3 regions of the Xylanimonas protaetiae genome follow, and region 2 is predicted to be linked to each of the others. Evidence: riboswitches for the same ligand, from Rfam matches in the RefSeq annotation. Region 2 holds a riboswitch; each other region holds the start of a gene.

Region 1 (9,499 bases), 730 kb from region 2:
AGCAGGTTCAGGAAGCGATCGCGTTCTGGCTCACCGACGGAGAGGCGAACCGGTACCTGCGGTTCGCGGTCGTGGACCGGACGAGCGGCACGGCAGTCGGCACGCTGGAGATGTTCGGCCGGCCCGCCGACACGTGGAACGACGTCGCCTGGGGCCTGCTCCGGCTGGACCTGGCGCCCGCGTTCGAGACGCCCGAGCACCTGCGCGAGCTGTTCGCCCTCGCTGACGGGTTCTTCGACCTGTTCGCCGTGGAGCGCATCCTCACCCGCGTCCCGGGGCACACGCCGCGGCACGAGGCGGCGCTCGGCGCCGCGTTCGCACCGTTCGACTGGAGCCGCCCAGGATCGACGGGTGCGTACCTGGCGAAGACGCGCAGAAGCAGGCCGGCTCTGCCGCGTCCCTAGGCGTCGGCCGCCTTCACCCAGCGGCTCCAGTCGTCCTGGGCCACGTAGCCCGCGGCACTCCACAGCGACTGGCCCAGCTCGTTGTGGTCGAGGACCATCGCGCTGAACCGCTCGGCGCCCAGCTCCCGGAACCGGGCCTCGGCGAGCTGGACCATGCGGCGCCCAAGGCCCCGCCCGCGCAGGCCCGGCTCCACCGCGAGCCGGTAGAGGTTGGCACGCCAACCGTCCCAGCCGGCGACGACCGTGGCGACGATCCTGCCGTCGAGCTCCGCGACGATGACGGCCTCGGGGTCCCGGGCGACCAGCCGCCGGACCAGGTCGGGCCGGTCCGAGGGCCGGGACGCGTTCTCGCCCGCCCGCAGCCAGAAGCCGACGAGCTCGTCGACGTCGGCGAGGGTCGCGGCACGGAAGGTCAGGGGATCCACGCGGGGCAGTCTCGCATCCGCCGGCCGTGGGCCGCGACAAGGCCCTGGACGCGCCACCCGGGCCGCCTGTCCCCCGTCGGAGCTACCGCGGATCGTCCACCCCAGGGCGATGTGACGAGAGCGGCCCGTCCCTAGCGTCGAGGACATGAAACTCCTCGCGCAGATCCTCGCCGTCGTGGCGATCTCCTTCGTCGGAAGCCTGGCCCTCGGCGCCGTGGCCTCCAGCGCCTGGCTCACGCTCGTCGTCGGCGTAGCGGTGGCCGTGGGCGCCGTGCTCGGCTACGGCTGGGTGGTGCGCCGCACCGAGCGGCGTCCCGCGTCCGAGGTGAGCCGGTCCGGCGCCGTCTCGGGGCTCGGCTGGGGCACGCTCGCCGGCGTCGCCCTGTTCACGCTGGTCATCGCGGCCATCGCGGCGCTCGGCGACTACCGGGTCTCCGGCCTGGGCTCGCCGAGCGGCGCGCTGGGGCTCGTCGGGATCATGGCCATGGCCGCGGCGACCGAAGAGCTGCTGTTCCGCGGCGTCCTCTTCCGGCACGTGGAACGCTGGTGCGGCACCTGGGTCGCGCTCGTCGCGACGGGGCTCGTCTTCGGCCTCGTCCACCTGTCCAACCCCCACGCCACGCTCGCGGGCGCGATCGCCATCGCCGTCGAGGCCGGTGGCATGCTCACCGCCGCCTACGTCGCGACGCGGCGGCTGTGGCTCCCGATCGGGCTCCACCTCGGCTGGAACTTCGCCGAGTCCGGCATCTTCAGCACCGAGGTGTCCGGCAACGGCACGCACACAGGCCTCCTCGACGCGACGATCTCGGGACCGGTCCTCGTGACCGGCGGCGAGTTCGGGCCCGAGGCCAGCCTCTACGCCGTGGTCCTCTGCCTAACGGCAGCGGCCGCGCTCCTCGTCGTCGCCCGACGACGCGGCCGTCTGGTGCCGATGCGGCTCCCCCGGCGTCGAGCCGTGGCCGCTACCCTCTCCCGGTGAGCGTTCTGGCCGAGAGCCGGCGCCGTTGGCGCCGGCTCCCCGTCGTCGTGCGAGACCTCGCGCCAGGGCTGGCGCTCCTGGTCGCCTCGCTGGTGCCCGCGCTCCGGCCGCACGGCATGCAGCTGGGCGACCTGCCTACGCGCCCGCTCGACGCGCTGGCCGCGGTCGCGCTCGCCCTGGAGTGCCTGCCCCTGGCGCTGCGACGGCGGTGGCCACTGGCGAGCCTCACGCTGGTGACGGGCGGCTTCGCCCTCGACCAGCTGCGCGCGTACCACCTGGTCACGGGCGCCGCGCTGGCGCTGTCGCTCGCGAGCACCGGGCTGCACCTGGAGCGTCACCGTCGCGCGACCGCCGCCGCCACGACCGCCGCGTACCTCGCCCTCGCAGCAGGGCTCACGCTGCGAGGCTCCGACGAGGGGGTCACGGGGTTCGTCACCTTCTTCCTGCTCGGCGTGCTCGCCTGGGTCGGCGGAGCCTGGCTCCGTGCGGCCCGCGCCGGAGAGGCCGAGCGGCGACGGCACGTCGCCGACGACGCGCTCGCCGCGGAACGGACGCGCCTGGCCCGAGAGCTCCACGACGTCGTGACCCACCACGTGACGGCGATGGTGGTGCAGGCCCAGGCCGCCCGCTACCTCACCGCGACACCCGACCGGCTCCAGCAGGCGCTCGACGCGATCGCGGACACCGGCCGGCTCGCCACCACCGACCTGCGGGACCTGCTCCACGTGCTGGACCCGCACCGCCCGGCCGCGGCCGGCGCGGGCAAGGCTCCATCGGTCGACGACATCGGCGCCCTGGTCGACCAGGCACGCCGGGCCGGGCAGCCGGTCGAGCTGACCCAGGACCTCGGCGCCACGACGGCCGCAGGGAGCGCCGGGCTCGCCGCCTACCGCGTCGTGCAGGAAGCCCTGACCAACGCCCTCAAGCACGCCCACGGCAGCCGCACGGTCGTCGTCGTCCACCAGCACGAAGAGGAGATCACCGTGGAGGTCGGCACCGACCCTGCCACCGCCCCGAGCCCGGCACCCGCCGGAGCCGGGCGCGGCCTGACCGGGCTGCGCGAACGGGTGGAGGCGCTCGCGGGAGAGCTCTCGGCCGGCCGGCGGCCCGACGGCGGCTTCGTCGTGCGGGCCCGCATCCCCCGGGCGAGCCGCTCGTGACCGCGGCCGTCCGGGTGCTGGTCTGCGACGACCAGGCGCTCATCCGCACCGGGTTCGCCACCATCATCGACGCCCAGCCCGGCCTGGAGGTCGTCGGGGAGTGCGGCGACGGCCGCACGGCGGTCGACCTCGCCCGCCGGCTCGCTCCGGACGTCGTCGTCATGGACGTCCGCATGCCCGTGCTCGACGGCATCCAGGCCACCCGCCTGCTCGCGGGCGCCGGCGTGGCGCACCCCGTCAAGGTGCTGGTCGTGACGACCTTCAACCTCGACGAGTACGTCTACGAGGCCCTGCGCGCCGGGGCCAGCGGCTTCCTGCTCAAGGACGCATCCACCGACCAACTGCTCCACGGCATCCGCACGATCGCCACCGGTGCCGCGCTCCTGGCTCCCGAGGTCACCCGGCAGCTCGTCGGCAGGTACGCCGCCCGCATCCGCCCGGCGGAGGCGGGGCCGGACGACGCCCTGACCCCGCGCGAGCTCGACGTGCTGCGCCTCGTGGCCGAGGGGCTGTCCAACAGGGAGATCGCGGACGCGCTCGTCATCAGCCCCGAGACCGTCAAGACGTACGTCTCGCGCATCCTGGCGAAGCTCCAGCTGCGCGACCGGGTGCAGGCGGTCGTCTACGCGTACCGACGCGGGCTGGTGACCTGACGGCGCGGTACGGGTGCGCCGCCGAGGGGACGTCGTCCTCAGGGCGTCAGACAGCGGGCACGAGCGCGGCGTCGACCCGCTCGGCGAAGCCGTTGTCCACGACGTACCCGTCGGCACACGCCCGGCAGAACAGGCGACGACCCGGCAGCCGCCTGGTCGAGGGGTTGCCCGGGCTCGTCACGGGCTCCGCCTGGTGGCCCGAGAGCGTGTGCTCGAGGCAGATCCCGGCACCGCAGCTGGAGCACACCGCCACGGCATCGGCCATCGCCGTCGCCTCGCTCGCACAGTCGAAACAGCGCATCACCACTCCTTGTCCTCGGCTTCCAGTCGGACACCGTAGCGGCGTGGCGGATCGTGCACGGAGCGTGTCGCTGGATGACGCACGACGACGACGTCGGCGCGACTGGGTCGGTCCCGCGTTCGAGAGGTTCCGGGCCCACGGAAGGCCGCTGACCAGGACGTTCCTCCTGGCCAACGGCCTTCTGAGGCGGGCCTCAGTCGGCGCGGTGCCGCTTCGTCCGCAGCCGCGCGTCGGTCGGCTGGCGGATCAGGTCGTCGTCGCCCGTCTCGCGCGGGACGAGGGAGAACCCGTCCGGCGTCTGCGGGTCGTAGAGCACGACGGCGTTGACCTCGGCGACATGGCGGAGCCAGCTGTCGAGACGGCGCTGGTCGGTCTCGCGCAGGTCGAGACCGGCCCTCCGGCGTGCCTCGACGCGCAACATCGCCAGGTTGTAGTTCGACCGGTGCTGGAGCGCGACCTCCCACGGGATGAGCTGGTCGTCGCGGGCGATGCGGGGCTCGAGGCCGCGCCGGAGCCTGACGTTCGACCACATCGCCAGGCCGGTCTCGATGCCGTACTTGCGCCGGTACTCCTCCTGGATCCAGCGGTAGGTGCGACCCTCCTCGATCCAGCGGATGACCTCGCGCTCGTCGACGATCTTGGTCGGTGCTGCCACAGCCTGTGCTCCCTTCTCGGTCGGGCTGGTCTTGACGTCGGCGGCGGACGCCTGGGTGTCGTTCGGTGGCGCTGAGGGGCAGTCGTGGTGGGCGCACCACGCGCGCGCCTCGGTCAGGTCGGTGGTCTCGGCGGCCACGCCGCACGACCCGCACGAGGCGAGGTACGGTGCACCGTCGTCGTCCTGGGCGACATAGACGGTCAGGTGCTCCCACCGGTGATCGCGGTGGCCGGTCCTGGCGTGGAGACGCTCGGGCATCTGGAGGACCAGACCGCAGGTGCACACGCGCCGGCCTTCGAGCCGCGTCCAGACGACGAGCCGGTGCACCTGCTCCTCTCGCGCGACGACGACGGCCTCCAGGGCAGCCCTGTCAGCCGCGGCCTGACGTCCGAGCGCCGCGTCGTCGAACATGAATGCTGCCCAGTCGGCCTGGTCGCTGCGCAGCCGAGACCCGCCCACGTCGACCACGCGGGGGTCGTACCGGTGGTCGCCCACCCGGTAGTCGTACCTGGACCCGGGGGTGTACTTCGTCATGCGTCCCTCCGTCGTCGGAAGGCTCACCCCGCGTTGCTGCGAGGTGCTGCCCCGTGCTTGGCCGACGTCGGACGACGTCGACCCGGGTCTTCTCCGGAAGGCACCGTGTCGGGAACGCGGTTGCCGTCAGCCCACGTCCGGAGGCGTGCGGGCTGAGCTCGTGACCTGGTCGCAGAACGTAGCAGACGACGCCGACAGGACGGCGCGGGTCAGGGCCGGCGTGCGGGACTGCGCCCGGACTTCACCCGGGCACCCGGCCGCGTGCGCGCCTCGGGGTTCCGCTCTCTCGTCCGATCGCCCGGGCCCTACGGGTGTCAGGTATCACCTGGGCGGGCCACCGCTCCTTCCACTCGCGGGCGTCCTGGCCCGCCCGTTCAAGGAGCACCCATGGCTGCGCGCAGTGTCACGATCAAGATCCAGAACGACTTCGACGTCGCCTTGTTGACCGACCACGACAGCATCCAGCACGGCACCTGGGGCACCGCGCTGCCGCCGCGTATCGAGCCCGGCACCACCGGCCAGGGGGTGGCGGAGTCGGACGGCGTCATGACGGGCACCGAGGGCACCGTCTGGTACCGCCTCGACATCCCGGGATCGACCGGTCTCGTGCGGTTCCACTGGGACAACCCTTACGTGGGCAGTAACAACTACGACCAGGGCGGTCCCGCGGTCGTGAGCGTGGTGCGTGTCGGCGACGGCGCCGGCAACGACTCCACCGCGCACTGGGTCGTGGCCGACGCCTCGACCACCGGCGACGGCATCCCCGACGCCTGGAAGACCGCCGGGGCGACGATCGACCCCGGCGGTGGCGTCGGCCCGCAGTTCGTCGACCTGCCCGCGATGGGCGCCACGGTCGGCAAGCCCGACCTGTTCGTCCACCTGGACTGGATGGAGGACGGCACCCACTCACACCGACCCAGCGACGCGGCGATCAAGCTAGTCGTCGACGCCTTCGCGGCGGCGCCCTACATCGCCCGTAACGGCGCGGTCGGCATCAACCTGCACGTCGACGCCGGCCCGAGCAGCATCATGAGCTTCGGAACCGGAGCCACCTGGGGTGGACTCAGCCGGGCGGCGGCGGTCGGCGAGGTCACCCAGCTGGGCACCGGGACCGTCGACGCCGACAACGGCCTTGTCGACTACGACTGGACCGAGTTCGACAAGCTCAAGAACCGCACGGGCGGCGTCGTGAAGTCCGGCCGCGCGCCGATCTTCCGGTACGCGGTCGCGGCGCACCAGCTGGCCTCGGCCGGCAACAGCGGCGTCGGCCGGCAACCGGGGTCGGACTTCATCGTCAGCCTCGGCACGTTCGCAGGCGTCACCGACATGCAGACGGCTGGCACCTTCATGCACGAGCTCGGCCACAACCTCGGGCTCGACCACGGCGGCACCGACGGCGTGAACAACAAGCCGAACTACCCGAGTGTCATGAACTACGTCTGGCAGTTCTCCGGGATCAGTCGCGGCGGCGTGTTCGTGCTCGACTACTCCCGAGTCGCTCTCGCGTTGCTCAAGGAGGCCGCGCTCAACGAGACGGTCGGGCTCGGTCCCGGCGCGATCGGCTACGCGACGGCCAAGTGGGTCCCTGGCGTGGGAGGGGCGTCGGGCGCGTTCGTGAACGTCGCCAACGCCGCCGGACCGATCGACTGGGACGCCGACGGCGTCGCAGACAAGCCCACGGTGCCCTTCGATGTCAACGGCGACGGCACTCAGGCCGATCTGCAGCCATGCAACGACTGGCTCAACGTCAGACTCCGGGGCGGCGCGATCGGCGCCGGTGGCTACACGCCGCCGCCGATGGTCACCTCCGTCCCGCGAGAGCTGACGCCGGCAGACCAGGCGCGCATCCTGCCGCCGGACGGTACCGCGCCGGTGACGACGGCGAGCGTCTGGCCCATGCCGAACGCCGCTGGCTGGAACCGGACCGCCGTCACTGTCACGCTCACGGCGACCGACGACATCTCAGGCGTCGCGCGCACCGTCTACGACGTCGACGGCGTCGGGCCGACGACGTACATCTCGCCCGTGCCGATCGGCGCCGAGGGTGTGCACCCGTTGGGGTTCTCCTCGATCGACCACTCCCAGAACGCGGAGACGCGGCACGAGACCACGGTCAGCCTGGACCTCACCGCGCCCGAGGTGGTGATCAGCTACGACCCGCACGCCGACGATGTGGTCGTCGAGGGTCGCGACGGCCTGTCGGGTGTCGTCACGAGCCCGGTCGTGCCCGTGAGTCGGTCCGACGTCGAGTGGACGCCGTTCGGCTCCGACGTCGCCGAGCTCCGGGTCTACGAGGTGCGCGACCACGCCGACAACGTCACCACGCTCTACCTCAAGATCCGGTGCTCGCCGTTCGCGTACGAGGCGAGCGTGCTCGCGCTGCGGTACGACGACGACCGGCGTCGCGGCCACGCACGCGAGGAGCAGCCGCTGGCGGAGGTGGCCGAGCCTCGCCTGGAGGACCGAAACAGCTCGCGAGCACCGCGGAACACGATGGTGTTCGAGCGGCTGGTCGGGCGGAGCGCGGCGGTTCCGCTGCTGGGGGTGCGCCAGCTCGTCGCCATCGGCGAGGGCGATGCGCGCCGGACGGTGAAGGCTCGCTGGGACGCGCTCGACGACTACACGATCCTCGTCCGCGAGTCCGGCACGGGGTCGTGCGGGCCGTGCCGACAGGGCCGGGAGCGGGACGAGCGCGAGCAGGAGGAGCGCGAGCGGGAGCGTCGTCGGTCCGGGTGCTGCTGCGACGACGAGGGCGACGGTGACGAAGGGGCTGACGAGGACGGGAGCGACCACGGCGGCAGCGACAGCGCCGATGCACCGTGCGGCCCGACCGTGGTGTCCGAGACCGACCTGCGGGGACTGCTCGTGCTGCACGTGATGTCCGAGGACGGGCGGTTGCACGTGCTCGAGTAGCGCTCCCTCCACGCCGTTCTCGGCGTGCAGGGAGAATCTCACGTGGAATCACGGTCGTTCAGGCCCTCTCGCTGGAGGACCTCCGGGGAACGTCGAAGGCCGCTGACCAGGACTTTCATCCTGACCAACGGCCTTCCAAGGAGTGGAGCTAGGGGGATTCGAACCCCCGACCTTCTCATTGCGAACGAGACGCGCTACCAACTGCGCCATAGCCCCAAGGTGCGCCCTAGGTTAACACCCGACGGCCCGGGTTCTCCAAATCGCCTGCGACGCCGCGCGCACGGGCGGTCACGGCGCGCGCCGCTCCACAAGGATCGTGTCGCGCCACTGCCCGGCCAGGGGCCCGTAGGTCATGAGCCCGATGCGTTCGCGGCGGCCGACGACGCGGAACCCGTGCGTGGCGTGCAGCCGCAGGCTGGCGGTGTTCTCGGGGAAGATGCCGGACTGGAGGGTCCAGGCTCCGGCGTCGTCGGCGGCGGCGACGAGCGCGTCGAGCAGCAGGCCGCCGACGCCGCGTCCGCGGGCGGCGCGCGCGACGTAGAGGGAGTGCTCGACGACGCCGCGGTACACCTCTCGGCTGGAGACAGGTCCGGCCGCGGCCCAGCCGACGACGTCGTCACCGGTCGTGGCGACGAGCCGCAGGGCAGGGTGCTTGGCGGCGTCGAACTCCGCCCAGGTGGGCGGAGTGGCCTCGAAGGTGGCGTGGCCGCCGGCGATGCCCTCGCGGTAGACGGCCTCGACGGCGGGCCAGTCGGCGGGCGCGAGCGGCCGGACGGCGACGGTCGTCGCGTCGCCGCCGGTCGACGGCACGAGCGCGGGCTCAGCCGGCGTCAAACCTGTCCTCGCCGGTCCGGTCCGGGTCGTCCACGGGGGACGCGCCCAGCTCGCCGCGTGCGGCGCGCTCCATCTTCTCGACGAAGCTCTCTTCCTCCACCACCTCGGTCACCACCACCTCGGTCGCGGTGATGACGACCTCGGTGACCTCGTCCTGCTCCGTCCCGTTCCCGCCCATCGTGGACCCCCTCGTCTCGTCTTCCCACGGTAGCCATGGATCGGGGCGTGCGACATCGCAGCGCGAACCTCGCATCCCCCAGAATGAGGTGCCCTCCACAACCCCGGGCGGGCACAGTGGGACGCGTGACCGTCCCCTCGATCGACGAGGCCCTCGTCGCCGGCCTGATCGCCGACCAGTTCCCGCAGTGGGCCCGCCTTCCCGTGGTCGCGGCGTCGCCGCAGGGGTGGGACAACCGGACGTTCCGTCTCGGGGACGCGCTCGGCGTGCGCCTGCCCAGCGCGCCCGGCTACGCGCACCAGGTCGCGCAGGAGCATCGCTGGCTGCCCTTGCTCGCGTCCCGGCTGCCGGTCCCCGTCCCGCGGCCGCTCGGCCTGGGACGCCCGGGGCGCGGCTACCCGTTCGCGTGGTCCGTCAACGCCTGGCTCGACGGCGAGGTGCTCTCGCGGTCCGACGCCGTCGA
Region 2 (9,499 bases):
CCGGCGGCCGACCAGGCCGTGAGCAGCCGGCCGTGGATCGCGCTGACCTGCATCCCGCCGAACATGTCCTTGAGGTAGGCCGGGATGGCGGCGAACCCGCCGCCGTAGAAGCTGATGATGATCGCCGCGAACAGCACGAACAGCACGATCGACGACGTCCCCACCTGGGACAGCAGCACGTACACGACCGCTCCCACGCCCAGGTACATCATGTAGATCCGCTTGCGCCCGACGACGTCGGAGAACGTCGACCAGCCGAACCGGCCGCCCATGTTGCACAGGGACAGCACGCCCACGAACCCGGCGGCGACGGCCGCCGCCGTGCCGGGGAAGAAGTCCTGCACCATGGGCGCCGCCTGCTCGAGGATGCCGATGCCCGCGGTGATGTTGCAGAACAGCACGACCCACAGCAGCCAGAACTGGGGCGTCCTGATGGCGTTCTGCGCGGTGACGTTGCCCTGGCAGATGAGCGCCGACCGCGGCTTCTCGGGCGGCGTCCAGCCCTTCGGCCGCCAGTCGGGGTGCGGCGTGCGGATGGTCGCCGCACCGGCCAGCATGACGACGACGTCGATCGCCGCGATGGTCAGGAACGTCGGGATGATCGCGTTGACGGGGTCCGCCGCGAACGACTCGAGGAACAGGTCCGTCAGCGGCGACGCGATGAGCGCCCCGCCGCCGAAGCCCATGATCGCGAGCCCCGTGGCCATGCCCGGCCGGTCGGGGAACCACTTGATGAGCGTGGACACGGGCGACACGTAGCCGATGCCCAGGCCGATGCCGCCGATGCCGCCGTACCCGAGGTAGAGCAGCCAGAGCTGGTTCGTGGCCACGCCCACCGACCCGACGGCGAAGCCCAGGCCCCAGCACAGGGCCGCCAGCACCATCGCCTTGCGCGGTCCCACCCGCTCGACCCACGTGCCGCCGAACGCGGCCGAGAGGCCCAGCATGCCGATCGCGATCGAGAAGACGATCCCGATCTGTGTGAGGCTCGCGTCGAACCGGTCGACGAGCGCGGTCTTGAACACGCTGAACGCGTAGACCTCGCCGATCGACAGGTGGACCGCCAGCGCGGCCGGCGGGATGAGCCACCGGTTGAAGTCGCGCGGCGCCACGGCGCGGCTCTTGTCCAGGACCGACAGGATGCTCATGCCGGATCCCCCTCTCACACGTCCACGGCGGTGCCGGGGCACCATTGCCGGGCACCGTAATCGACCCCCATCGCGCGGCCGGGCCGTGTCGCGCAACGGTCGGTCCGGTCACGGAAGGACCAAAGCTCACCCTGCGGGAAGCCTCGGCGGGCCCCGCACCTGGCTATGGTCACGCCGTCCGGCCGCGTCCGTCTGCCCTGGTGAGAGGCCCACGGCACCGTCATGACGACGTTCGACGCCGAGCGCCTCGCGGGCTGGACGCCGCTCAGCACCGTCGTCGGCCTCGTCCTCTCGATCGTCGCCTGGCTGGTGCTGCGCGGCGCGCTGCGGGCGTTGCGCGCCGACGGCGCGCCGACGGCGCGACGCCCGCGGGCCTGCCCGCGCTGCCCGGCCCCGACTCCCCGCGGCGCCCGACGGCGCGACGCCGCAGGAGCAGGCGCGCCAGCGGCTCGCGTGGATGGCGAAGCGGTCGGGGCTCCTCGGGCGACGCTGACTCCCGGCGACCGCCGCGCGCCGCAGACCGACGTCCTGCGCGCGCCTGCCGCGCCCCGCCCCGGACTCCGCCGATGCTGGGGGCATGGCTGGCCGGATCCTGCGCCGCGTCGGCGTCGCCCTCGCGGCGTCGGTCGTCGTCGTGCTCGGGGCGCCGCTGGCCGTCGACGCCGTGGCCACGGACCGCCCCGTCGTCGGGCTGCGGCTCGCGGACCTCGCGCGCTCCGAGGTCTGGTCCGACGGCGCCGCCGCGGCGCGGGCCGTCGCCGACCAGCGCGCCGCGACCACGCGGACGCTCACGGCCGGGTCCGCCACCCACGACCCCACCCTCGCGACGCTCGGCCTGGTGGACCCCGCCGACGAGCTGCACGACCGGCTGCTCGCCGCCGGCCGCGACGGCTCGTTCTGGGACGACCTCGTCACGCAGACGCGGGCGGTGTGGGGCCTCGAGGAGGTCATCCCGCCCCGCGACCGGCTCGACCCGGACCGGCTCGAGGCGGCGCTCACCTCGCTGGCCGACGAGGTCACCGCCGCGCCCACCGACGCGTCGATCGCCTACGCCGCCGGCCGGGTCGTCGTCCGCCCGGACGTCCCGGGCCGGCGGCTCGACGTCGACGCCGCCGTCGAGGCGGTGACCGCCGCCGTCCGCGACGACGCCCCGTCCGTGGACCTGCCCACGGCGCCCGTCGCGGCCGCGGTCACGTCCGCCGACCTCACCGCCGCCGCGGCCACGGTCGGCACCGCCGTCGAGCGCCCCCTCGTGCTCGCCGCGGGCGACACGCGCAGCACCGTCGCGCCCGACGCCGTCTTCGCCGCGCTCCCCGTCACGGTCGCCGGCGGCGTCGCGTCCGTCGGGGTCGACGCCGCCGGGCTGGGCGCCGACATCGACGCGGTCGCCGCCCTGACCGACCGCCAGCCCGCGCTGCGCATCGTCATGACCGGCACCGTCGTCGCGCCGGGAGCCGAGGGCGCGCGGCTCGACCGCGCCGCGGCCTCGCAGGCCGTGCTCGCCGAGCTCCAGGCGCGCGCCGCGGGCGGCGGCTCCGACGTCGTCACCCTCCCGGTCACCGCGCTGCCGTTCACCACCGTGGAGGCGACGCCGGGCGCGTTCGAGGGCGACCAGGCCGTGCACCTGACGTTCGACGACGGGCCGGGCGGGCACACCGAGCAGATCCTCGACATCCTCCGCGCGAAGGGCGCCCACGCCACGTTCTACGTCGTCGGCGACAGGGCGCGCGAGCACCCGGACACGGTGCGGCGCATCCTCGCCGAGGGGCACCGGCTCGGGAACCACTCCACGACGCACGCCGACCTGACGAAGGCGACGCCGGAGGCGCTCGCCTCCGAGCTCGCCACGACGCAGCAGCTCCTCACCGACATCACGGGCGTGCGCCCGACGGCGTTCCGGCCGCCGTACGGTGCGGTCGACGCCGCGGTGCGAGCCGCCGCCGCGGCGGAGCACCTGTCCGTGGACCTGTGGACCGTCGACCCGAACGACTGGCGCAACCCCGGCGGCGCCACCGTGCGCGACCGGGTGCTGGCCGCGGCGAAGCCCGGCGACGTCGTGCTGCTGCACGTGCTGAACCAGAGCACGGTCGACGCGCTCCCCGGGCTCATCGACGCCCTGCGCGCCGGCGGGCGCCCCGTCGACTGAGACCCGTCAGGCGGACGGCGGCCGCACGCCGTACGTGAGCGCCAGGTCCCAGGGCGTTACGTCCCAGGTGAGCGCCACGTCCCACATCATGCGCCAGACGACGGCGAGCGTGGCGTCGGAGCGCGGCGCCGCGACCGAGGCGACCGGCTGCCCGGCCGTGACGTGGTCCGACCAGAACTGCGACCCCGCCGGGGCGGGCGCGGCCTCGAGGCGGATCTCGTCGTCGGCCGCGACGAACAGGCAGTACGGCTCCGCGGGCGCGTCCCAGCCGCCCGCCTCGAGCAGCAGGTAGCCGCCCGACGCGACCGTGAAGCGCACGGCCCGTCGGAGCCCGTCGGCGACGTCGTCCATGGTCGTGTCGCGGGGCTTGCCGGGCGTGCCGAGCGGGATCGTCACCCCGTCGAACGCGCCGCGCGGGTCGGCGTCCGGGGCGCGGGTGCGCGGCGCGAGGACGAGCACGCCCCGCTCCTCGTCGAGCAGGGCCACCTCGCGGAAGCGGCCGTCGGCCCGCTGCGTGCGCGCGAGGAGCCCCTCGTACATCGCCCGGCGCAGGCCGTCGTCGTCGAGGGACCACAGGCGCGGCCGGTCCGTCCACGTCGTGACCAGGCCGCCCGCGCACAGGCTCAGCTGCGCGGGGACGAGCTTCGACCGGGCGTCGGGCGTGTCGTTCACGCCTCCATGGAACCAGCGACCGGGCGGGTCGGCGCGGGCACCGTCTCCGTCTGCGGCGTCATGGGACGCCCTTTGCCTTGCGCGGGTCAGGTGGCCTGCCTTGCGCGGGTCAGGCGGCGACGGCCGGCGAGGACGCCGTCCGCCGCACCACGCGCTCGCTCATCACGGCGACCAGGACCGTGAGCAGCAGCATGAAGGGCGGGAACAGGCCGATGTCGACATGGTTCGCGACGAGCCCGAACGCGGGCGGCATCGCGATCGACCCGGTGTACGCGGCCGCCATCTGGACGCCGACGATCGCCTGGGAGTTCTCCGCGCCGAAGTTGCTGGGCGTCGAGTGGATGATCGCCGGGTAGATCGGGGCGCACCCGAGCCCGGTGACCACCAGCCCGTTGAGCGCGAGCGCCGTGCCCGGCACGGGCAGCCACACGGCGACGATGCCCACCACCATGAGCGCGAGGCCGAGCCGGATCATGCCCCGGTCGCCCACGCGGTCGGCGACGAAGCCGGCCAGGAACCTGCCCACGGTGATGCCGAGGAGGAAGAACGAGGCGTAGCGCGCGGCGGTCGCGGTCGCGACGCCGCGCTCGATGGCCAGGTACGACGCGCTCCACAGGATCGCGGTGCCCTCGACGGCGCAGTAGCCGAAGAACGCGAGCAGCAGCGACTTCACACCGCGGATGCGCAGGATCTCGGGCAGCCGCAGCGCCCGCGCCGTCGTGCGCAGCTCCGCGGTCTGCGCGAGCTGGCCGCGCCACAGCGGCAGCGTCGCCACGAGGATCGCGCCGATGCCGAGCTGGAGGAACGCGACGGTCCGGTACCCGCCGGACCAGCCGTGCTGGGAGCTCAGCGCCTGCGACATGATGAACGGGCTGATGACCGTACCGACGCCCCAGAAGCAGTGCAGCCAGTTCATGTGCCGCGAGCTGTAGTGCAGGGCGACGTGGTTGTTGAGCGCGGCGTCGACGGCGCCCGCCGACAGCCCGAACGGGACCGCGAGCACGAGCAGCGGCCAGAACGACCCCACGAGCGAGAACCCCAGCAGCGCCAGCGCCGAGACCAGCACCGACACGGCGGTCACGCGCCCCGCGCCGAACCGGCGCGTCAGCCGGTCCGACAGCAGGCTCGAGACGATCGTCCCCGCGGAGATCACCATGGCGATCAGCCCCGCATACGACAGCGGGACGCCGAGATCCTGCTCCATCGCGGGCCAACCGGAGCCGAGCAGGGAGTCCGGGAGCCCGAGGCTGATGAACGCGAGATAGATCAGCGCGAGCAGGAGCGTGGCCATGGGGACGACACTTCCGGCAAGCGCCCCTGGTCGGCAACCGGTGCGCGGCGCCACTTTCTGAAGCGAAACTGTCCACAATGCGGGAACTCATTTCCTTCCGTTGACGACGACGGCAACAGTTCGTACCTTCCCGTTCTGCCAGGTCAGATGCGATCTGGCACCGCCTCTGCGGTCATGAGTCCCGACGCCAAGCCCCGGCTCGTCGGGCGGCAACCCTCCCCTGTGGCGGGGTGCCCCGGGTGACGACCAGGCGCACGTCTTCGCGTGCGCAAGCACAGCCCACCGGGCTCCAGCGCCCGGGGAACAGGAACTGCGATGAGCGACGCCCTGCGCCTGCACTGGTACCTCCCGTCGGCGGGTGAGTCCCGCGACGTCCTGCACGGCGGCACCAACATCGCGCCGGTCGACGACGGCGCCCCGACCGCCCCGTATCGCGCACCGTCGCTGTCGTACCTGACGCAGGTCGCGCTCGCGCTCGAGGAGACGGGGTTCGAGTCGGTCCTGGTGCCGACGGGCTCGTACTGCGAGGACCCGTGGGTCCTGGCCGCGTCGCTCGCCGCCGTGACGAGGAACCTGAAGTTCCTCGTGGCGCTGCACCCGCGCACCACGACGCCCGCCTACACCGCCCACCGGGCCGCCACCCTGCAGCGGATCTCGGGCGGGCGCCTCTCCCTCAACGTCGTCACCGGCGAGCCCGGCCCCGAGGCCTGGAAGCACGGCGACTTCGGCGACAAGGAAGACCAGTACGCCCGCACCGACGAGTTCCTCGACGTGTACCGCGCGCTGTTCCGCGGCGAGACCGTCGAGCGCGAGGGCCGGCACGTCACGCTGCGCGACGCCACGCTCGACACCGTGCGCGGCACGCCCGTCCCCGACCAGCCCGAGGTCTGGTTCGGCGGCTCGTCCAGCTACGCGGGCGACGTCGCCGCCAAGCACGTCGACGTGTACCTGTCGTGGCTCGAGCCGCTCGACCAGCTCGCGGAGAAGATCGAGTGGATCCGGGGGCTGGCCGCGGCCCAGGGCCGCGAGGTCCGGTTCGGCGTCCGGTCCTGGGTTCTCGTCCGCGACACCCACGAGCAGGCCGAGCGCGACGCTCTCGCGCTGCTCGACGGCGTCGACGCGGCCAAGCAGGCCCAGTTCCGGTCGTTCCTCGTCCAGCGTCAGTCCGTCGGCCAGCAGCGCGGGCAGGCACTCCTGGCGGACGCCGACGTCACCCGTCCCGAGAGCCTCTGGATCGCCCCCGGCGTGTGGGGCGGCTTCGGCCTGGTCGCCGGAGGCCCCGCGCTCGGGTTCGTCGGCTCGTTCGACGACGTCGCCGACCGCCTCGAGGAGTACCGCCGCATCGGCGTCTCCGAGGTCATCGTCTCCGGGTTCCCCAACCTCGAGGAGACCCGCTGGGTCGGTGAGGGCCTGATCCCGGCGATCCGTCGCCGCGAGGCCCTGGTCCCCGCCGGCGCCTGACCTCGGCGCCTGTCCCCTGCCTTATCCCCTGCTCCACCCCGCCACGGCTGCGCGGCCACGACCGTCCGCAGTCACACCCGTGAGGACTTCCCATGCCCATCGTCACCACCCGATCGACTCGACGGACCGCCGCGGCCGCGCTGACGCTCGCCGCAGCCCTCGCGCTCGGCGCCTGCTCGGGCGGGTCCGCCGCCTCGACCTCGGCAGGCGGCACGGCCCCGACGGGGACCCCCGTGGACGGCGGCTCCCTGACCTGGGGCGTGAGCGTCGAACCGGTCTGCTACAACCCGCAGCGCTCGGGGCAGCAGAACTCCTACCCGATCATCCGCAACTTCGCCGAGTCGCTCGTCGGCAAGGCCGCCGACGGCACGTACACGCCGTGGCTGGCCAAGTCCTGGGACATCTCCGACGACGAGACCGTGTACACGTTCCACCTGCGCGACGACGTGACCTTCTCCGACGGCACCCCGCTGACGGCGCAGATCGTCAAGGACAACTACGACCTGTTCGTCGCCGACGGCTCCACCCTCAACGCCCGCCCCTACTTCGTCGCCTACGACCACTCCGAGGCGACGGACGACCACACCCTGGTCGTCACGCTCAAGCAGCCCGACGGCGCGTTCCTCGACGGCGTTGCCACGATCAGCTCGGCGATCCTCGCGCCCACCTCCCTCGCCGTCGACGGCGACCTCTGCCAGCCGAGCGCCGAGCTCATCGGCACCGGCCCGTTCACCGTCAGCGACTGGCAGGCCGGCCAGCAGATCGTCTTCACCAAGCGCTCCGACTACGCCTGGGGCCCCGGGTACGCCCAGCACACCGGCCCGGCGCACCTGGACAAGGTGACGTACCGCTACCTGCCCGAGGCCACGGTCCGCACGGGTGCGCTGACCGCCGGCCAGGTGGACGTCATCGAGAACGTCCAGGTCACCGACACCACCGTGTTCAAGGACGCGGCCGGGTTCCAGTACCTCACCGGCCCGACCACCGGGACGGCGTTCAGCCTCAACATCAACACGCGCATCGCCCCCGCCGACGACGTCCGCGTCCGCCAGGCGCTGCGCGACGGCTTCGACCTCGACGCGCTGATCCAGGGCCAGTACCTCGGCACCGTCCAGAGGGCGTACTCGAGCGTCGGCCCGGACAGCCCGTACTTCGACAAGGACCTCGTCGGCACGTGGGGCAACGACGTCGACGGCGCCAACGCGCTCCTCGACGAGGCCGGCTGGACCGGCCGCGACGCCGACGGCTACCGCACCAAGGACGGCACGCGCCTGACCATCGTCGTCGGGTACCCCGAGCCGTACGTGCGCGACGAGCGGGACGTCCTGCTCCAGGCCGTCAAGGCCGAGCTCAAGGAGAACATCGGCCTGAACCTGGACGTCCAGATCATCACCGGTGCGGCGTTCTCCGACGAGCTCGCGAAGGGGACGTGGACGGTCTACCCGAACACGCTGCCCACCGCCGACCCGTCGAACCTCTTCCGCAACGTCTTCACCAGCAACGGCTTCCTGTACGCGGGGGCGACGCAGGCGACCGCCGGCCTCGACGAGCTCGTCGCCGAGAGCCGCGCGTCGCTCGACCCCGCCACGCGCAAGAAGGCGCTCGACGCGATCCAGGCCGCCGTCGTGGACGACGCGCGCTACGTGCCGCTGTACCACCCGGTATACACGGTGGCCGCCAAGGACACGGTCGGCGGCCTGTCCTTCGAGCCGCAGCTCGACTCCCCGGCGAGCTCCTACGACGTGTGGGTCCAGCAGTGACCTCGCTCGCCGTCGAGCCTCGCAGCACCGGCGAGCCGTCCTCCCCCGGGCCCGCGCCTCGCGCGGGCGCCGGGGCGGCACCCGCCCGCGGGACGCACCCCGTCGTGCGCCGGCTGGTGACCCGGGTCGCGTCCGGCGTCGTGGTGCTGTGGGCGGCGGCCACGATCGCGTTCTGGACGCTGCAGGCCGTGCCCGGGTCCGTCGCGGACATCCTCGCCGGCGACCTCAACGACCCCGAGCTGCGGGCGGCGCTCGTCTCCGAGTGGCAGCTCGACCGCTCCCCGTGGGCACAGTACGTCCAGTTCCTCGGCAGGCTCGTGCAGGGCGACCTCGGCACGTCCTACGTGCAGCGCCAGCCCGTGCTCGGGTGATCTCCGACCAGATCGGCTCGACGATGATCCTCGCGCTCAGCGCGGGCGCCCTGGGGACGCTGCTCGCCGTCGTGCTCTCGACGACGACGATCGGCCGCCACCGCGCGGTCCGGGCGGTGCTGTCGACCCTGGAGCTGGTCTTCGTCTCGGTGCCCGTGTTCTGGTCCGGGATCCTGCTGCTGATGGTCTTCTCGTTCGGGCTGGGGCTGTTCCCGGTCGCGGGCGGCACCGGCGTCCAGTCGCTCGTGCTGCCCACCGTCGCCCTCGCCCTGCCGACGGCGGGCCTGCTCAGCCAGGTGCTCCGCGAGGCCATGGAACGCACGATGCTCGAACCGTTCGTCGTCACCGTGCGCGCGCGTGGCGTGCGCGAGTCCCTCGTCGTGTGGCGGCACACGCTGCGGCACGCGCTGGTGCCCGGCATGACCGTCGCGGGCAGCCTCGTCGGCGGCCTGCTCGGCGGCGCGGTGATCACCGAGCAGGTCTTCGGACGGCCCGGCCTCGGCTCGGTGACCCTGCTCGCCGTGACCAACAAGGACGTCCCCGTGGTGCTCGGCGTGGTGCTGCTCGCCGCGACCGTCTACGTCGTCGTCTCCACCACGCTCGACGTGCTGTACGCGGCCGTCGACCCCCGTCTGCGAGGTGCCCGATGA
Region 3 (9,499 bases), 990 kb from region 2:
GCGGTCGGCTGGAACGACGACGGCGCGAACGAGCGCGGGATCCCGCCGAGCACCGTGCGGCGCTCGGGGACGGGCGCGGACGCCTCGGTCTGCTCGGCGGGCCCGCCGCCGACGATCGTGTCGAAGTCGGGCTCGAGCGGCGGGACGCCGGGCGCATCGGCGGGCTCGGCCCACCAGGGGTGCGACCCCTCGGGGGCGGGCGCCTGCGGGTCGTCGGCCGGGTGGTTGCGGAACCAGCGCATCACTGCTCGCCTCCGTCGTGCTGGGCGGGGGCGGGGGCCGGGCCGGCGCCCAGACCGAGCGAGCGGCGCAGGGTCTCGAGCTGGACGGCGATCTGGTCGCGGCGCTGCACGAGCTCGCGCGTGGAGCGCTCGGCGTCGGCGCGCACGCGCGCGACCTCCGTCTGCGCCTCGGCGACGAGGCCCGCGGCGCGCGCGGCGGCGGTCGACGTGGCGGCGTCGGCGTCGGCCTTAGCCTGGCGGCGGATCTCCTCGGCCTCGGCGAGCGCCTCGGTGCGGGCCGTCTCGGCCTCGTCGCGCAGCGCCTGGGCGCGCGCCTCGATGCGGGCGGCCTCGATGCGGGCCTCCTCGACCAGGCGGTGCGCCTTCTCCTGGGCGTCGGCAACCGTGGTGCGGGCGTCGTGCTCGGCGCGGCGGCGCTCGTCCCCGGCGGCCTGCAACGTCTCGCGGGTCAGGGCGTCGGCCGCGGCGGCGGCCTCGCGGCGCGCCTCGGCGGCGGCGTCGCGGCCCTCGGCGAGCAGGCGGTCGGACTCGGCGCGCGCCGCGGCGATCGTCGCCGTCGCGTGGACCTGCGCCTCGGTGACCGTCGTGTCTGCGTCGCGGCGCGCGTCGGTGAGCAGCTGCGCCGCCTTCTCGCGCGCCTCGCCGACGGCGTCGGCCGCCTCGGCGGCGGCCATGGCCACCATGCGCTCCATGCGCTCGCCGTACCCGTGGGCGGCCGTCTGGTCGGCGACGGGCCGTGGGGGACTGGCGATGAACCCGTCGGTCACTCGTGCTCCCAAGTCGAACGGGCCGGGGGCTCCCGGCGCCAGGTGCCTACGCTACCGGCCGTGCGACGACGCCCCGCGCGGCCTGTCGTGCGGGCTGGCGCGCACGCCTTCTGCCCGCCGCCCAGCGGATGTGTCTAACACCACAATCCCGGGTCCTGTCCACGAACAAGCACTTCGCGCCCCTCTGGCGCGGGTCGGAGCCGATCCCGGGGGACGATAGCCGCACCACCCGACACGACCGCCGAGGAAGCCGCACCATGACGATGACCGAGCGTCACCAGTCTGACGTCGTCACCGCCGACGACGTCGTCTATGTCGCGCCCCGGGTCGAGCTCACGGTCTGCCCGCGCGCACTGACGACGTTCTGCCGCTTCGAGGTCTCGGGCCGCGCGTACGGCACGGAGGTCGACGGTGTCGAGGTCGAGGTGAGCGTCGCCGGCGTCACCCGCACGGGCCGCGTGACCGACGGTACCTGGGCGGTGCACTTCGAGGCCGGCGCGCTGGCGCACCGGCACGCGGGCGTCCGCCCGGTCACCGCGCGCCTGACCGACTCCTGGTTCAACGCCGCGCAGTGCACCGAGTGGGTCACCATCGACGAGTTCCTCGACGGGTTCGTCCACGTCGACGGCCGCCACCGCCTCGAGGGCAAGGCCGGGCCGGACGGCGAGCTCGTCGCCTCGGGCGAGCTCGCGCTCGGCACGCACGAGGCGGGTCGCGAGCTCGTGGTCATGCTGGTGCGCGACGACGACGAGGCCGTCGTCGTCTCGACGGGCCTCGTGGAGCCCGGCTGGCGCCACGGCGAGTGGGCCGCCCGCCTGCCGCTGGCAGGCGTGACGACGGGCACCTACCGGATCCGCGCGCTGCTCACGGACACGGTCTGCGCCAGCCTGACCCGCCTCGCGGTGGGTCGCGCGTTCCGCCTGCCCTGACGCCGCCTGCCCTGACGCCACCGGCACCCGGGCCGCCCTGATCCGGCCGGTCGGCCGGCCGCGGTGCCGGCCGCCGCTACCTGTCCACAGCCGCGCCTTCCGCCTCGTTGCGCACAAGGCCGCCGCTCTGCCGCGTGGCGGCGCCGCGCCGGCTGGTCGCATGGGGCCGTGCGCACGCCCCGGCCCCTGCCTCCTGGTCTCCTCCGTCTTGCCGCCGAGCAGGAGGGTCTGCTCGCCTCCGCCCAGCTCACCCTGCACAGGGTGGACGGCGCGCGGGTCGCGCGTCTCGCGAGCCAGCGCCGGATCCTCCCGGTCACCCGAGGCGTGTACGACACCGTCCTGGTCCCACCCCGCGAGCGGACCGGGCACGAGGCGTTCGACCATCGGCGGCGCCGGGCCGCGCTCGTCGCGCTGCTGGCCCTCGGCGGCAACGCGTTCGCCGTCGGCGCCTGTGCCCTCGCGATGCACGGCGTCCAGGGCCTGCCCGTCGACATCGAGCCCGAGGCCGCCGTGCGGGACGGCGGGCCGCGACGTCCGCGCGACGGCATCACGGTCCGCCGGTACGACGGCTGCTCCGTCGTCATGCGTGACGGGTGGCCGGTGTCGTCGGTCGAGAACGCGCTCGTGCACACGGTCCCCAGCCTCGGACGCCGGCGGGCGCTCGCGGTGCTGGACAGCGCCTGCCATCTTCGGCTGACCGACGCGGCCGGTGTCGCGGCCGCGCACGAGCGAGCCCGGGGCCGGCCGGGTGTGGAACGGACGCACGACGTCTGGGCGCTCGCCGACGCCCGCTCCGAGTCTCCGCTGGAGTCCGTCGCCCGGCTGGGCTGCATCGATGCGGGCGTCCCGCCCGACGCTCTCCAGGTCGAGGTGGTCGACGTGGGCGGACGGTTCGTCGCGCGGTGCGATCTCGGGTGGTGGCTCGGGGAAGACCGGTGGCTCGTCGTCGAGGTCGACGGTGCGGACCCGCACTCGCTGCCCGACGCCCTCTTCCGCGACCGTCGTCGGCAGAACGCGCTGCTCACGGGCGGCGTCCAGCTCGTCCGCGTGACGTCGGAGGACGTATGGCGGGGCGCTCTCGCCCCGCTGGTGACGCCGATCCTGCGCCGGGCGGGATGGGCGCCCGGCCGCCTGGTGCCGGACCGGGCGGTCCTGCGTCCCTCGCTTTCGGCGTAGTACTTCCTTGCGTCTGGGGGCTCAGAACGCAAGGAGGTACTACATCGAAACGCAGGGGTCAGAGCGCGGCGAGCGCCTGCGTCACGTCGTCGACGAGGTCCGCCGGGTCCTCCAGGCCCACCGACAGGCGGACCGTCGTCTCGTTGATGCCCACCTTGGCGCGGCCCGCCGGGCCGAGCTTGCGGTGCGTCGTGGTCGCCGGGTGGGTGACCATCGACTTGGCGTCGCCGAGGTTGTTCGAGATGTCGATGACCTGGAGCGCGTCGAGGAACTGGAAGGTGCGCTTCTTCGCCTCGACGGGGTCGAGCCCGTCGGGCACGGCGAGGTCGAACGTGACGACCGTGCCGCCGCCGGCCTGCTGCGCCACCGCGAGCTCGTGCTGCGGGTGCGACGTCAGGAACGGGTAGCGCACGACCGAGAGCCCGTCGAGGCTCTCGAGCGCCGTCGCCACCTCGAGCGCGGCGTCCGTCTGGGCGCGGACGCGCAGGTCGAGCGTCTCGAGGCCCTTGAGCAGCACCCACGCGTTAAACGCGCTGAGCGACGGCCCGGTGTTGCGGATGAAGGTCTGGACGGGCCCTTCGAGGAACGCGCGCGAGCCCAGGATCGCCCCGCCCAGCACGCGGCCCTGCCCGTCGATGTGCTTGGTCGCCGAGTACACGACGACGTCCGCCCCGAGCTGGAGGGGCTTCTGGAGCACGGGCGTCGCGAACACGTTGTCGACGACGACGACAGCACCGGCCGCGTGGCCGAGCTCGGCCACGCGGCGCACGTCGACGAGGTCCTGCATGGGGTTGGAGGGCGACTCGAAGAACACGACGTCGGCCGGGCGGGAGAGCGCCTCCTCCCACTGCGAGAGCACGTGCCCGTCGACGTAGTCGACGCTCACGCCCCACTTGGCGAAGATCTCCTCGTAGATGACGTTCGTCGAGCCGAAGAGGGCGCGCGCCGAGACGATGCGCGAGCCGGCCTTGACCAGCGCGGCGAGCGCGGTGAACACGGCGCTCATGCCCGTCGCCGTGGCGTAGCAGGCCTCGGCCTCGGGGCCCTCGACGAGGCGCAGGCGCTCCTCGAAGGCGTGCACGGTCGGGTTGCCGTAGCGCGAGTAGACGAAGCGCGACAGGTCGCCCGCGAACGCCGCCTCGGCGTCGGCGGCGGAGTCGTAGACGTAGCCCTGCGTGAGGTAGATCGGCTCCGACGTCTCCTGGTACTCGGAGCGGCGGTGGCCGCCGCGCACCGCGAGCGTGCGGGGGCGGGCGCTCGCAGGGAGCGGGCCGCGACCCGAGCCGCCGGGCCGCGTGGCGTCGCCCGCGGGGCCGGTGACGATCGGCGCGGTCATCGCGCGTCGCCCGCGGGGGCGCCGTCGGTGTAGCTGGTGCGCCAGGGCAGCCGGGCGACCTTCCAGCCCTCCACGTCGCGGACGCCGGAGAGCCCCGGCGCGCCCTCGAAGCCCTGGAGCACGTTGTACGACGGCGCGAGGCCCGCGGCCGTGGCGACGCGCGCGGCGGCGACCGAGCGCTGGCCGGAGCGGCACAGGAACACGAGCGAGGCGTCGTCGCCGGCACCGGCGGCCGCGAGTCCGGCCTTGAGGTCGGCGAGGAACGCCGGGTTGGGCGTGCCGTTGTTGAGCACCCACTGCGTGAACACGGCCTGCTTGCCCGTGCTCGCGACGTCGGGCACGCCGATCTGCTCCCACTCGGCCTGCGTGCGCACGTCCACCAGGACGACGTTCGGGTCGGTGGTGAGCAGCTCCCACGTCTGCTCCGGCGTGAGGTCGCCCGCGTAGCCCTCGGCGGGAACGGCGGTGATCGCGCTCATGAGTGCCTCCATCGATCGTGGCTGGAGCACCCTGCTGTCGCAGGGTTGCTGCGGCGTCGTCCTGCCACGTCAGTCGGCCGCTCGGGATGGTCGCCGGGATCGTACGACGCGGCGGCGCCGGTGTCCGCAACGTCTCGCATGATGGTCCCGAATCGTGAGATTCGCGCCAGGAGCCGTTGACGCGCGACGACGGAGCGCCCAGAGTGGCGACCGGTCACGAGTGCCAGCGCGAAGCCCCGGCTCGCTGGCCGGCAACCCTCCCTCCGCGGCGGGGTGCCCCGGGTGACGACCAGGCCGTGCGCACCTCCCCGCACGGCAAGCGCCAAGAGGAGACCGCCATGACCGCGACCGCCGCCGCCGCCCCCACCGCCGTGGCCGAGCACGCCGCCAGCCCGACCTACACCCCCGCCCGGGTCGACGGCGTCGCCGCCGTGCTGCCCGTCGTCGGCGCGGACACGCTCGTGCCGCTCGTCGACGGCCGCCGCGTCCCGTACGCCAACCTCGACGTCGCCGCGTCGGCGCCCGCGCTCCAGGCGGTGGCCGACCACGTCGACCGCGTCCTGCCGCTCTACGCGTCCGTGCACCGCGGCGCGGGGTACCTCTCGCAGGTGTCCACCGCGCTGTACGAGCAGGCCCGCCGCACCATCGGCGCGTTCGTCGGCGCGCGCGAGGACGACCTCGTCCTCGTCACGCGCAACACCACCGACTCGCTCAACCTGCTCGCCGGGTGCGTCCCCGCCGACCCCGCCACCGGCGCACCCGGCCGCGTGCTGGTGCTCGACATCGAGCACCACGCCAACCTGCTGCCGTGGCAGCGGGACACCGACGCGACCGTTCTGGCCGGCGGCCCGTCCGTCGCCGCGACGCTCGACGCCGTCCGCGAGGAGCTCCGCGACGGCGGCCCCTACGCCCTCGTCGCGATCACGGGCGCCTCCAACGTCACGGGCGAGGCCCTGTCCGTCGCGGCCGTGGTCGAGATCGCGCACGCCGCGGGCGCCCGCGTGGTGCTCGACGGCGCTCAGCTCGTGCCGCACCGCCCGTTCTCGCTCGCCGCGTCCGGCGTCGACTACGTCGCGTTCTCCGGCCACAAGACCTACGCGCCCTACGGCGCCGGCGCCCTCGTGGGCCGCCGCGACTGGCTCGACGCCGGCACCCCGTACCTCGCCGGCGGCGGGGCGGTGCGCCGCGTGCGCGTCGCCGAGACGACCTGGCACGAGGGACCCGCCCGCCACGAGGCCGGGTCGCCCAACGTCATCGGTGCCGTCGCGCTCGCGGCCGCGGCCGAGGCGCTGCGCGCCGTCGACCCGGCCGAGCTCGCCGTGCACGAGGCCGCGCTGCGCGACCGGCTCGTCGCGGGCCTCGCCGAGATCGACCGAGTCCAGGTGGTCCGCTGCTGGGCCGACGCCGTCGACCCTGTCGGCGTGGTGACCTTCACGGTCGCGGGCTACGACCCCGGCCTCGTCGCGGCGTTCCTGTCCGCCGAGCACGGCATCGGCGTGCGCGACGGCCGGTTCTGCGCGCACCCGCTGCTGGGCCGCCTGGGCTTCGACGCCGGGGCCGTGCGCGCCTCCGTGGGCGTCGGCACTCCCGGCGCCGACGTCGAGCGGCTCGTCGCGGCGGTCCGGTCGCTCGTCGCGGACGGCCCGCAGGCGCAGTACGACGTCGTCGACGGCCTGTGGGTCGTGGTCGACGACCCGCGCCCGGTGCCCGAGGGCCTCGGCCTCGACGGCCTCCTGGCCACGGCCGCGCTCGGCGACCCGACGGGCTGCACGCCGATCCTCTGAGGCGTCACGAGGGCGGCGTCACCAGACGGCGGCGCCATGAGGGCGCCCGTCACCAGGTCGGCGGCCGCCGGTCCGGCCCGCGTACCGCGTCCTCGAGCTGGGCCGCGAGGGCCAGCAGCGTGCGCTCGCCGCCCGGGTGGCCCACGAGCTGGACGCCCATCGGCATGCCCGCCGGGGCGGTCGGGGTCGGCGCGGTCCACCGCGTGGGCACCGTGATGGCGGGCAGCCCGGTCACGTTCATCATCGACGTGTAGGGCGTGAACTGGCACTGCTGCTCGAAGTTGCGCTCCGGGTCCTCGGCGTCGAACCAGCCGAGAGGCGGCGGCACCATCCCCAGGGCGGGCAGCACGACGGCGTCGTACGGGGCGATGCGCTGGAGCGTCGTGCGCTCGAACACGCTCAGCGCCCGCAGCGCCTCGACGAGCTCCCGCGCGCCGACCTTGCGGCCCACGCCCACGAGCCACCGGGTGAGCGGCTCCAGCAGCCCGAGCCGCTCCGGGTCGTCGATGGGCAGCGCCGCCGCGCCGGCCATCCACAGGCTGCGGAACGCCGGGGCGTACGAGGCGTCCGGCTCGCGGTGCAGCTCCTCGAGGTCGTGCCCGAGCCCGGCCAGCGCGTCGACCCCGGCCCGGTGCGCGGCGAGGGCGTCCGGGTCGGGCGTGATGTCGTAGAACCCCTCCCACGGGCTGAACGTCGACACGGCGAGCCGGAAGCGGCCCTCGCCCTGCGCGGCCTCGAGGTACGACCAGCGCGGGCCGACGTCCTGCCGCAGCGTGTACCGGTGCGCGGCGCTCCCGTCGGGCCGCCGCGCGATCATCCCCTCCAGCAGCAGCGCGGCGTCCGCGACCGTCCGCGCGATCGGCCCGTTCACCACGAGCCCGCCCACGGAGTCCACGCCGCCGCCGTCGGGCAGCAGGCCGCGGCTCGGCTTGAGCCCGACGACGCCGCACGCCGCCGCCGGGATGCGGATCGACCCGCCGCCGTCGGACCCCGGCGCGAACGGCAGCATCCCGGCCGCGACCGCCACGGCGGCCCCGCCGCTCGACCCGCCCGCGGTGCGCGTCGGGTCCCACGGGTTGCGCGCGGGCGGGAACGCGAGCCCCTCGGTGTAGGCGGGGAAGCCGAGCTCGGGCGCGGCCGTCTTGCCCAGGCTGACCGTCCCGGCCGCGTCGAGCTGGGCGACGATGTCGCTGCTCACGGTCGGCACGTACTCGTGGTCCCCGGCGAACGCGCGCGAGCCGAAGCCTGTCGGGACGCCCGCGCGGTCCCACAGGTCCTTGTCGCCGGACGGCAGCCCCCACAGCAGGTCGTCGCCCGCTCCGGTGTCGTCGCCGACCGGCTCGCCCGCCGCGTCCGTGCGGCCGGTCCGCGCCTCGCGGTCCCGCACGAGCGCGGCGGCGCGCTCGCGGGCGGCGACGGCGGTGACGGTCGCGAACGCCCCGAGCCGCCCGTTGCGCGCGGCGACCCGCCCCAGGTAGTGGTCCGTCAGCCCGACGGGGGACAGCGAGCCGCCCAGCAGCAGCTCGCGCAGCTCGACGGCGGTCCGCTCGTGCAGCTCGGTCATGCGCCCCACCCTAGGTCGCGGGTCGCGGGCCAGGGCGCCCGAGGCCAGACATCCTGCCCGCGGCCCCCGCCCCGCGGCGGAGGGCCGCGCCGCTCACAGCAGCGGCCGCACCTCCTCACCCAGCCAGGCGGCCACCGCGACCGGGTCGCCGTCCACGGGCAGCACCGCGACCGTCGTCGTGCCCGCGTCCGCCCAGGCCCGCAGGTGGTCGGCCGTCGCCTGCGCGCCCTGCGCGCGCACCGGCGGCGGCAGCACCACGAAGGTGCACACCGCGAAGGGCCCGCCGCGCCCGGCGGCGGACCGCCCCTCCGCGACGAGCTCGAGCGCTCGGCGCACGTCGTCGGGCATGGTGCCGCCCGTGAGCACGACGCCGTCGGCGACCTCGCCCACGAGCCGTAGCGTCCTGGGCCCCTGTCCCGCGGCGAGCACGGGCGGCGGGGACGCGGGCGGCCAGTCGAGCGCGACGTCGTCGAGCGTGACGTAGCGCCCGCGGACGCTGAGCCGCTCGCCGGCCAGCAGCGCCCGCAGCGCCGTCACGTGCTCGCGCAGCAGCGTCAGCGGCGAGGCGACGCGCGCCCCCACCTGCTCCATCCACGACTGCACCCCGTGCCCGACGCCGGGCACGAGCCGCCCGGGGAACATGCCCGCGAGCGTCCCCAGCTCCATCGCCGTCAGCGCGACGTTGCGCAGCGGGACCGGCAGCACACCGAGCCCGACGCGCAGCCGCGACGTCGCCGCGAGGATCGCCCCGGCGGCCGCGACGCCCGACTCCTTGAAGCAGTCCTCCCACAGCCAGAGCTCCTCGAGGCCCGCGGCGTCGGCCGCCCGGGCGACGTCCAGGAGCTGCGCGGGCGAGAGCTCTTCCGGGTTCGCGATGCACCCCAGCGTGACCATGCCCGCGACGCTAGCCCGCGCCCCCGACACGCACCACGCGGTCAGAGGGGCGTGACCTCGCCGTGGAAGTGCCGCAGCCGCCGCCCGGCGTTCCAGCCGACGTACTCGAACCCGTCGTCCGAGGCCGTGATCGCCACGTCGACCGTGCCCGGCAGCAGCACGGGCCGCCCGAACTCCACCGTCCACCGGTACGCCGGCCCGCGCCGCGGCCCGACCTCCGCGAGCGCGCGCGCCGCGGTGTACATCCCGTGCGCGATCGCGCGCGGGAACCCGAACGCCTTCGCGGACAGCGCCGACAGGTGGATCGGGTTGAGGTCGCCCGAGATCG

Evidence for each region. Region 2 has a riboswitch for S-adenosylmethionine ahead of ET471_RS17430 (LLM class flavin-dependent oxidoreductase). Riboswitches for the same ligand answer to the same signal wherever they lie in the genome.
Region 1: another riboswitch for S-adenosylmethionine. It lies ahead of ET471_RS18130 (hypothetical protein); the one in region 2 lies ahead of ET471_RS17430 (LLM class flavin-dependent oxidoreductase).
Region 3: another riboswitch for S-adenosylmethionine. It lies ahead of ET471_RS04020 (rhodanese-like domain-containing protein); the one in region 2 lies ahead of ET471_RS17430 (LLM class flavin-dependent oxidoreductase).

What each region holds. Positions count from the first base shown of each region.
Region 1 covers NZ_CP035493.1:627,333-636,831, forward strand. The annotation lists gene ET471_RS02745 (VOC family protein) at 1-404, shown strand, start outside; gene ET471_RS02750 (GNAT family N-acetyltransferase) at 401-976, opposite strand; gene ET471_RS02755 (CPBP family intramembrane glutamic endopeptidase) at 975-1,808, shown strand; gene ET471_RS02760 (sensor histidine kinase) at 1,805-2,968, shown strand; gene ET471_RS02765 (response regulator) at 2,965-3,621, shown strand; gene ET471_RS02770 (DUF2180 family protein) at 3,668-3,922, opposite strand; gene ET471_RS18130 (hypothetical protein) at 4,116-5,111, opposite strand; SAM riboswitch class IV at 5,160-5,277, opposite strand; gene ET471_RS02780 (OmpL47-type beta-barrel domain-containing protein) at 5,499-8,024, shown strand; tRNA gene ET471_RS02785 (tRNA-Ala) at 8,168-8,240, opposite strand; gene ET471_RS02790 (GNAT family N-acetyltransferase) at 8,313-8,858, opposite strand; gene ET471_RS02795 (hypothetical protein) at 8,845-9,036, opposite strand; gene ET471_RS02800 (aminoglycoside phosphotransferase family protein) at 9,162-9,499, shown strand, end outside.
Region 2 covers NZ_CP035493.1:3,753,247-3,762,745, forward strand. The annotation lists gene ET471_RS17410 (L-lactate MFS transporter) at 1-1,148, opposite strand, end outside; gene ET471_RS17415 (polysaccharide deacetylase family protein) at 1,726-3,294, shown strand; gene ET471_RS17420 (hypothetical protein) at 3,301-3,966, opposite strand; gene ET471_RS17425 (MFS transporter) at 4,076-5,257, opposite strand; SAM riboswitch class IV at 5,428-5,538, shown strand; gene ET471_RS17430 (LLM class flavin-dependent oxidoreductase) at 5,573-6,718, shown strand; gene ET471_RS17435 (ABC transporter substrate-binding protein) at 6,811-8,478, shown strand; gene ET471_RS18295 (ABC transporter permease family protein) at 8,475-8,849, shown strand; gene ET471_RS17440 (ABC transporter permease) at 8,846-9,499, shown strand; gene ET471_RS17445 (ABC transporter permease) at 9,496-9,499, shown strand, end outside.
Region 3 covers NZ_CP035493.1:886,600-896,098, reverse strand. The annotation lists gene ET471_RS17885 (hypothetical protein) at 1-242, opposite strand, end outside; gene ET471_RS04040 (hypothetical protein) at 242-1,009, opposite strand; gene ET471_RS04035 (hypothetical protein) at 1,273-1,938, shown strand; gene ET471_RS04030 (hypothetical protein) at 2,107-3,114, shown strand; gene ET471_RS04025 (O-succinylhomoserine sulfhydrylase) at 3,173-4,450, opposite strand; gene ET471_RS04020 (rhodanese-like domain-containing protein) at 4,447-4,929, opposite strand; SAM riboswitch class I at 4,935-5,022, opposite strand; SAM riboswitch class IV at 5,142-5,257, shown strand; gene ET471_RS04015 (aminotransferase class V-fold PLP-dependent enzyme) at 5,268-6,713, shown strand; gene ET471_RS04010 (amidase) at 6,763-8,277, opposite strand; gene ET471_RS04005 (LLM class flavin-dependent oxidoreductase) at 8,371-9,171, opposite strand; gene ET471_RS04000 (MaoC/PaaZ C-terminal domain-containing protein) at 9,213-9,499, opposite strand, start outside.